Regions from separate parts of the Cellulomonas sp. Marseille-Q8402 genome, predicted to be linked through region 2. Evidence: predicted binding sites of a transcription regulator. Region 2 holds the regulator's gene; the other holds the start of a gene.
What was found. The regulator Rex, encoded in region 2, represses fermentation and respiration genes when NADH is low (regulators of the CRP and FNR family bind a similar motif). The targets are predictions, from matches to a motif close to CTTGTGAANNNNTTCACAAG.
Positions count from the first base shown of each region.

Region 1: adhE (bifunctional acetaldehyde-CoA/alcohol dehydrogenase) is a predicted target of Rex. The motif match lies at 2,013-2,032, and genes of this name have one in related genera.

Region 1 covers NZ_CBCPLX010000002.1:1,090,991-1,095,395, reverse strand. The annotation lists gene ACWPWW_RS15970 (glycoside hydrolase family 65 protein) at 1-1,747, shown strand, start outside; gene adhE (bifunctional acetaldehyde-CoA/alcohol dehydrogenase) at 2,098-4,405, shown strand, end outside.
Region 2 covers NZ_CBCPLX010000002.1:463,698-468,102, reverse strand. The annotation lists gene ACWPWW_RS13150 (histidine phosphatase family protein) at 1-244, opposite strand, end outside; gene ACWPWW_RS13145 (MarR family winged helix-turn-helix transcriptional regulator) at 287-844, opposite strand; gene ACWPWW_RS13140 (YceI family protein) at 975-1,529, shown strand; gene ACWPWW_RS13135 (redox-sensing transcriptional repressor Rex) at 1,649-2,314, opposite strand; gene ACWPWW_RS13130 (glutaredoxin family protein) at 2,330-2,623, opposite strand; gene ACWPWW_RS13125 (HAD family hydrolase) at 2,658-3,494, shown strand; gene ACWPWW_RS13120 (N-acetyltransferase family protein) at 3,491-4,021, shown strand; gene ACWPWW_RS13115 (DUF222 domain-containing protein) at 4,140-4,405, shown strand, end outside.

The DNA of each region.
Region 1 (4,405 bases), 630 kb from region 2:
GGAGCTGTCGCTGGTCGAGGAGGACCTGGCGAAGCACGTCTACCGGGTCGACGCCAAGCAGGGCCGGACGATCCGGATCACCAAGGTCGTCACCTACCACTCCTCCCGCGGCGTGCCCGCGCGCGAGCTCGCCGACCGCTGCCGCCGCACCCTGGACCGGGTGCAGGCCACGGGCGTCGAGCAGCAGTTCGCCGACCAGCGGGCCTGGCTCGACGACTTCTGGGCGCGCAGCGACGTCGAGGTCCCCGGCCAGCCGGACCTGCAGCAGGCCATCCGGTGGAACCTGTTCCAGATCGCGCAGGCGACGGCGCGCGCCGAGGGCAACGGCATCGCGGCCAAGGGCCTGACCGGCTCCGGGTACAGCGGCCACTACTTCTGGGACACCGAGATCTACGTCCTGCCGTTCCTCACGTACACCTCCCCGCGGGTGGCCCGGAACGCGCTGCGGTTCCGGTACACGATGCTCGACGCCGCCCGTCGCCGGGCCGCCGAGCTCAACCAGAACGGCGCCCTGTTCCCGTGGCGCACGATCAACGGCGAGGAGGCGTCCGCCTACTACGCGGCCGGCACCGCGCAGTACCACATCGACGCCGACATCGCGCACGCCGTGCGCCAGTACGTGGCCGCCACCGGCGACGACGGGTTCCTCGCGCGCGAGGCGATCGACATCCTGGTCGAGACCGCCCGCATGTGGGCCGACCTGGGCTTCTGGCGCGGCAGCAACGGCGACTCCTCGTTCCACATCCACGGCGTCACCGGCCCCGACGAGTACACGACGGTCGTGAACGACAACCTGTTCACCAACGTCATGGCGCGCGCCAACCTGCGCGGCGCCGTCGAGGCGGTCGACCGGCTCGCGCACGAGCGCCCCGCCGACCACGCCGCCATGGTGGCGCGGCTGCAGCTGTCCCAGGCCGAGCTCGACGAGTGGGCGCACGCCGCCGAGCGGATGCACATCCCCTACGACGAGCGCCTGGGGATCCACCCGCAGGACGCGCAGTTCCTCGAGAAGGAGCTGTGGGACCTGGCCAACACCGACCCGTCCAAGCGCCCGCTGCTCCTCTACTACCACCCGCTGGTGATCTACCGGTTCCAGGTGCTCAAGCAGGCGGACGTCGTGCTGGCGCTGTTCCTGCAGGGCGACCAGTTCACCCTCGAGGAGAAGCTGGCGGACTTCGACTACTACGACCCGCTGACCACGGGCGACTCGACGCTGTCCGGCGTCGTGCAGTCGATCGTGGCGTCCGAGGTCGGGTACCAGGAGCTCGCGCTGCGCTACTTCACGTCCGCGCTGTACGTGGACCTGGCCGACCTGCACCACAACACCGCGGACGGCGTGCACGTCGCGTCGGCCGGCGGCGTGTGGAGCGCGCTGGCCTGCGGGTTCGGTGGCATGCGGGACCACGAGGGCGTCGTGTCGCTCGACCCGCGGCTCCCCGAGGTGTGGGACGGGCTGACGTTCCGGCTCACGCTGCGCGGCACCCGGGTCCGGGTCGACGTCCGGCACACCGAGCTGCGCCTGACCGTCGAGGACGGGGACGCCGCCGACCTGGTCGTGCGCGGCGAGCCCGTCAAGGTCACCGCGGGCGACCCGGTGGTCGTGGCGCTGGCCCCGGCACCCCGGCTGATCGGCACCCCGACGGTGCGCGACATCGAGGGCACGCGGCGCGCCGACGGCACGCTGATGACCGCGAGCGTCCCGGACCACCCCACGGTGCTGACGCCCCCGCCGCTCTCGCACGACTGACGCCGCGCGCGTCCTGACGCAGGCCCTCGCCCCACCGGTCCACCCGGGGCGGGGGCCTGCGTCGTGCTCAGGACGGGACGGAGACGACGTACCGCCGCACGGTCGGCCCGCGGTCCTCGGGGCCGTCGGGGTCCTCGGGCCGGTCGGGCTCCCGGTCCGGCACCTCGGTCGGGGTGCCCGGTGCGCCCGCGGGTCGCACGGGCCGGCGACCCCGGAGCGGCGGCCGGCGCGCGGGACCTAGGTCCACGGGACTCCGGTCCCAGACTTTGTGAAAAGTTTCTCGATAGCGTCGGTCGTGCGAGGTCGACGGAGCCCTCCACACCCCATCCGACCACCCTCGGGAGAGCCCCGTGAGCACCACGACGAGCACCGACACCGCGTCCGCCATCGACCAGCTGGTCGCCGGCGCGACCAAGGCGCTGGCCGAGTACGCCCGCTTCACGCAGGAGGACGTCGACCGCCTGGTCAAGAAGGCCGCGGTCGCCGCCCTCGACCAGCACGGCAAGCTCGCCGAGCTGGCCGTCGAGGAGACCGGCCGCGGCGTCTTCGAGGACAAGGCCGTCAAGAACATCTTCGCCTGCGAGCACGTCACCAACTCGATGGCGGCGCTCAAGACGGTCGGCGTGATCAGCCGCGACGAGATCAACGGCATCACCGAGATCGCCGAGCCGGTCGGCGTCATCTGCGCGATGACCCCGGTGACCAACCCGACCTCCACCGCGATCTTCAAGGCGCTCATCGCGCTCAAGACCCGCAACCCGATCATCTTCGCGTTCCACCCGAACGCGCAGCGGTCGTCCGTGGCCGCCGCCCGCGTGGTGCGCGACGCCGCGGTCGCCGCCGGCGCGCCGGAGCACTGCATCCAGTGGGTCGAGACCCCCTCGATGGAGGCCACCGGCCTGCTGATGAACCACCCGGGCGTGTCCACCATCCTCGCCACCGGCGGCAACGCGATGGTCCGTGCGGCCTACTCCTGCGGCAAGCCCGCGCTCGGCGTCGGCGCCGGCAACGTCCCGGCGTACATCGAGAAGTCCGCCAAGCTCAAGCGCGCGGTCAACGACGTGGTGCTGTCCAAGTCGTTCGACAACGGCATGATCTGCGCCTCCGAGCAGGCCGTCATCCTCGACGACGCGATCTACGACGCCGCGCTGGCCGAGTTCGCCGTCCTGCACGCCTACCGGGCGAGCAAGAAGGAGAAGGCCCTGCTGGAGAAGTTCGTCTTCGGCGTCGAGGCCAAGGGCAAGAACTGCGCCGACGCCAAGCTGAACCCGACGGTCGTCGGCAAGTCGCCGCAGTGGATCGCCGAGCAGGCCGGGTTCTCCGTCCCCGCCGACACCTCGATCATCCTGGCGGAGGTCTCCGGCGTCGGCCCGCACGAGCCGCTCACCCGCGAGAAGCTCTGCCCCGTCCTCGCCGTCCTGCGCGCCGGCTCGACCGAGCAGGGCATCCAGCTGGCCGAGCAGATGGTGGAGTTCGACGGCCTGGGCCACTCCGCCGCGATCCACACGCAGGACGAGGCGCTCACCGAGGAGTTCGGCTCCCGGGTCAAGGCCATCCGCGTGATCGCCAACGCGCCCTCGTCGCTCGGCGGCATCGGCGACATCTACAACGCCTTCATCCCGTCGCTGACCCTCGGCTGCGGCTCCTACGGCCACAACTCGGTGTCGAACAACGTCTCGGCGGTCAACCTCGTCAACATCAAGCGCGTGGGCCGGAGGAACAACAACTTGCAGTGGTTCAAGGTCCCGGCCAAGACGTACTTCGAGCCGAACGCCATCCGCTACCTGTCCGACATGGCCGACGTCGAGCGCGTCACCATCGTCACCGACTCCACCATGACGACCCTGGGCTTCGTCGACCGCGTCCTGGACGTGCTGAACCGCCGCCCGAACAAGGTGTCGGTGCAGATCATCGACCAGGTCGAGCCGGAGCCCTCGGTGAAGACCGTGCAGGCCGGCGCGGCGCAGATGCGGCACTTCCGCCCGGACACGATCATCGCGCTCGGCGGCGGGTCGCCCATGGACGCCGCCAAGGTGATGTGGCTGCTGTACGAGCACCCCGAGATCGTGTTCTCCGACCTCAAGCAGAAGTTCTTCGACGTGCGCAAGCGCGCGTTCAAGTTCCCGACGCTCGGCGACCTGGCCAAGCTGGTCTGCATCCCGACCACCTCGGGCACCGGCGCGGAGGTCACGCCGTTCGCGGTCATCTCGGACCCCGACGCCGGCAAGAAGTACCCGCTGGCCGACTACGCCCTGACGCCGACCGTCGCGATCATCGACCCGGTGCTGACCTCGAAGATGCCGCGCTCGCTGGCCGCCGACTCCGGGTTCGACGCCCTGACCCACGCCACCGAGGCGTTCGTCGCCGTCTACGCGAACGACTTCACCGACGGCATGGCGCTGCAGGCCATCCGGCTGATCTTCGACAACCTGGCGCAGTCCGTGAACGGCGACCCCGCCGACCCGGCCACGAAGGACGCCCGGGAGAAGATGCACAACGCCGGCACCATCGCCGGCATGGCGTTCGGCAACGCGTTCCTCGGCATCGTGCACGCCATGGCGCACGTCATCGGCTCGACGTTCCACCTGGTCCACGGCCGGACGAACGCCACGCTGCTGCCGCACGTCATCCGGTACAACGGCCAGATCCCGACCAAGC
Region 2 (4,405 bases):
CCGGGAGGTCGAGGGCGGCGGCGATCGGCGCCATCGTCTCCTGGGCGCGCTGCAACGGGGAGGCGATCAGCACGGTGATGTCGCGGCGCGGCGCGTCGAGCCCGCCGGACACGTGCGCGGCGACGCGCTCGGCCATCTCCTGACCGCGCTCGGACAGGTGGTACCCGGGGAGACGCCCGTAGAGCACGCCGCTGGGGTTGTGGACCTCACCGTGCCGCATGAGGTGGATGGTGGTGGCGACCATGGGGTCAGTCTCGCAAACCCACCTGGGTGGTCGGGCCCACCGCTAGCGGCCCGGGGCCTCCGCCGCCTCGGCCGCGGCGTCGCACCGGGCCTGGAGCGCCGCGCCGACGGCCGCCATCGCGTCGCCGAGCGCCTGCATCTGCGCAGGCGACAGCACGTCCACGAGGCGGGCGCGCACCGACTCGACGTGCGCGGGGGCGGCGTCGACCAGCCGCCGCCAGCCGTGCTCCGTCATCCGGCAGTTCACGCCACGCGCGTCCTCCAGGCAGGGGGCGCGCTCGACGAGGCCGGCGGCCTCCATGCGGCGGACGGTGTGCGTCAGGCGGCTCCGGGAGTGCGCGAGCTCACCGGCCAGCTCCGACATCCGCAGCGTGCGCTGCGGCGCCTCGGAGAGCCGGACCAGCACCTCGTACTCGCCGAGGGACAGGCCGGAGGACTCCTCCAGGTCGTGCGCCAGGACGTCGAGCAGGCGGGCGGTGCCGTCGCGGTAGGCCCGCCACGCGCGCTGCTCGTCCGCCGACAGCCAGCGGACCTCGTCGTCGGTCCGAGTGCTCCGCGGGTGCTGCGACGTCGTCCCCACCGCCTCGGTCGTGCTCGCCATGCCGTCCTCCTCCGCGCGCGCTGTGACGTCGGGCGCTGATCGTCCCACGGCCTTGCGCAGCGGACGCCACTGTAGTAGAAATCTCAACTAACCGCAGTTGATGCTTCAACCATCTAGCAGGAGGCACCTCATGTCGACCACGACGCTCCCCACCGCCCTCACCGCCGGCACCTGGACGATCGACCCCTCGCACACCGAGGCGGCCTTCACCGTCCGCCACGCAGGCATCTCCAAGGTCCGCGGCACCGTCGCGGTGACCTCCGGCACCATCACCGTCGCCGAGGACCTCGCGCTCTCCGGCGTCACCGCCGCGCTCGACCCGTCGACCATCAACACCGGCGACGCGGGCCGCGACGGCCACCTCAAGTCGGCCGACTTCTTCGACCTGGAGAAGTTCGGCGAGTGGACCTTCGCCTCGACCTCCGTGGCCACCGACGGCGAGGACTACGTCGTCACCGGCGACCTCACCATCAACGGCGTGACCAAGTCGGTCGACCTGGCCACCGAGTTCGGCGGCTCCGCCACCGACCCGTTCGGCAACCAGCGCGCCGGCTTCTCCGCCTCCGTGACGATCTCCCGCAAGGACTTCGGCATCACCTGGAACGCGGCCCTCGAGGCCGGCGGCGTCCTGGTGTCCGACAAGGTCGTCATCTCCCTCGAGATCTCGGCCATCAAGCAGGCCTGATCTCGCGCCCGGGTCACCGGGCCACCGAGCCGAAGGGCCCGATCGCGCACCCCCTGCCGCGATCGGGCCCTTCGTCGTACCGACACCGGCCCGGCGTCGGGCCGGCGTCGGCGGCGCGGTCAGTCGACCGCGGGGACCGGCTCGGGGAGCGCGTCGGGGCGGGTGGAGCGCTGGCGGGCGTGGAAGCCGAGGATCTGCAGCTCCGACCCCAGGTCGACCTCGCGCACGTCCACGCCCTCCGGCACCCGCACGGTGCGCGGCGCGAAGTTCAGCACCCCGGTCACGCCCGCCGCGACGAGGCGGTCCGTGGTGGCCTGCGCGGCGGACGCCGGCGTCGCGACGACCGCGATGCTGGCCTCGGCCTCCGCGACGACCTTCTCGAGGTGGTCGACGTGCTGCACGACGTGCCCGCCGACGGTCGTGCCCACCAGGTCCGGGTCCGCGTCGAACAGGCCGACCAGCACGAAGCCGCGGTCCGCGAAGCCGGAGTAGTTCGCGAGCGCCTGGCCCAGGTTGCCGATGCCGACGATGACGACCTGGCGCTCCTCGGCCATGCCGAGGGCCTGCGCGATCTGCTTGCGGAGGTGGTCCACCTCGTAGCCGACGCCGCGCCGGCCGCCCGCACCGAGGTACGACAGGTCCTTGCGCAGCTGGGCGGGGGACGCACCCACGAGCTCGGCGAGCTGGTCGGAGGAGGTCGTGGTGACCCCCTCGGACGCGAGCCCGCCGAGGGAGCGCAGGTATCCCGGGAGGCGGGCGACGGTCGTCGGCGGCAGGGCTCGCACGACCACAGGGTAGGCCTACCGCGCGCCGGTCAGGGCGTCGCCGAGCCGGTCGGGGTCGATCTGCCAGTAGCCGACGCGCACGCCGTCGACCTCGACCACCGGCAGCAGCTCCCCGTACGCGTCGGCCAGCGGGCGGCCGTCCGGCGCCGTGCCCCCGGCGTCGACGTCCACCTCCGCCCAGGTCTCGCCGTGGGCGGCCGCCACGTCCCGCACCACGTCACGGGCGGCGTCGCACAGGTGGCAGCCCGGCCGGGCGAACAGCACGACGCGGGCGGCGGGGGTCACGGACGGCTCGGTGGGGGTCGGCACGGCACGAGCCTAGGCATCTGGCTACAGTGGCGGCGTGCCCGAGCCCACCGAGCCCACCCTGCCCGGCGCCAGCACGGCCGTGCAGCCGGGCCGCGTGGCCGCCTTCTTCGACGTGGACAACACGATCATCCGCGGTGCCAGCTCGTTCCACCTGGCCGTCGGCCTGTACCGGCGCGGCTTCTTCCAGCGGGGCGACATCGTCCGGTTCGCCGTGCACCAGATCCGCTACCTGACGTTCGGCGAGAACCGGCAGCAGATCGACGAGGTCCGCCAGCGCGCGCTCGAGATCATGCGGGGCCGGTCCGTCGCCGAGGTCGTCGCCATCGCCGAGGACATCTACGACGAGGTCCTCTCGCTGCGCATCTTCCCCGGCACCCAGCGCCTGCTCGACCAGCACCTGCGCGCCGGGCACGAGGTCTGGCTCGTCACCGCCACGCCCGTCGAGATCGCCGAGATCATCGCCCGCCGGCTCGGCGCCACCGGTGCGCTCGGGACCATCGCCGAGCACACCGACGGCTTCTACACCGGCCGCCTGGTCGGCGACCTGCTGCACGGCAAGGCCAAGGCCTCCGCCGTCCGCGCGATCGCCGACCGCGAGGGGCTCGACCTGTCGCAGTCCTTCGCCTACGGCGACTCCACCAACGACGTGCCGATCCTGTCCGAGGTCGGCTTCCCCTGCGCCATCAACCCCGACGGGCGGCTGCGCAAGCACGCGGCCGAGGTCGGCTGGCCGATGCGCGAGTTCCGCGGCCGCCGCAACGCCACCCGCCGCGGCGTGGACGCCGCCACCGTCGCGGGGTCGGCGTGGGTCGCCGGGCTGATCTTCCGGGCCGTGCGCCGCGCCGTCCGGTCCCGCTGGGGCGGCCGGTGACCGTCGCCGTCCGTGCTGCCCGCGCCGGCGAGGCCGACCCGCTCGCCGCCCTCGCCGCCGTCACGTTCCCGCTCGCGTGCCCGCCGTCGTCGACCCCCGAGGACCACGCCGCGTTCATCGCGGCGCACCTCACCCCGGCGCACTTCGCCGGCTACCTGGCCGACGACGCCCGGGACCTGCTGGTCGCCGACGACGACGGCACGCTGGTCGGCTACACGATGCTCGTCGCCGGGGAGCCGTACGACGCCGACGTCGCCGCGGTCGTCCCGCTCCGGCCGACCGTCGAGCTGAGCAAGTGCTACGTCCTGCCCGGGCGGCACGGCGGCGGCGTCGCCGGTGCGCTGATGACCGCGAGCCTCGACGCGGCCCGCGGGCGCGGCGCGGCCGGGGTGTGGCTCGGCGTCAACGGGGAGAACCTCCGGGCGCAGGCGTTCTACCGGCGGTCCGGGTTCGTCGTGGTCGGCGAGCGGCGGTTCCAGGTCGGGGACCAGGTGCATCACGACCTGGTGCTGCACCAGGCGGTCTGACGCCGGACCCCCTGGATCAGGACGCGCGAGAACCTCCACAGCACTCGATGGTGCACGCGGTCCCCAGGTCCGGACGTCGGCGGCAGATGGGTGTCGGTGCCGCTCCTAGAGTGCCGGTATGCCCGCTGACCTGCGCGAACGCGCCGCCACGACGCCACCGGATGCCCCGGGGGCGGATGGGGTCGTGCCGCAGGGCGAGGCGGAGTTCACCGCGTGGCTGGCGGCGTTGCCGGCAGGGGTGGCGCTGCTGTCCGTGCTGGAGCACCTGGACCTGGAGCGGCTGACCGCGTTCGAGCGGGTGGAGGTGGCGGTCGCAGCGGCTCGCCTGGAGTCGCGGGCCCACGCGCTCAAGGCCCGTGCCGCGGCGTCGGTGGACCGGCACCC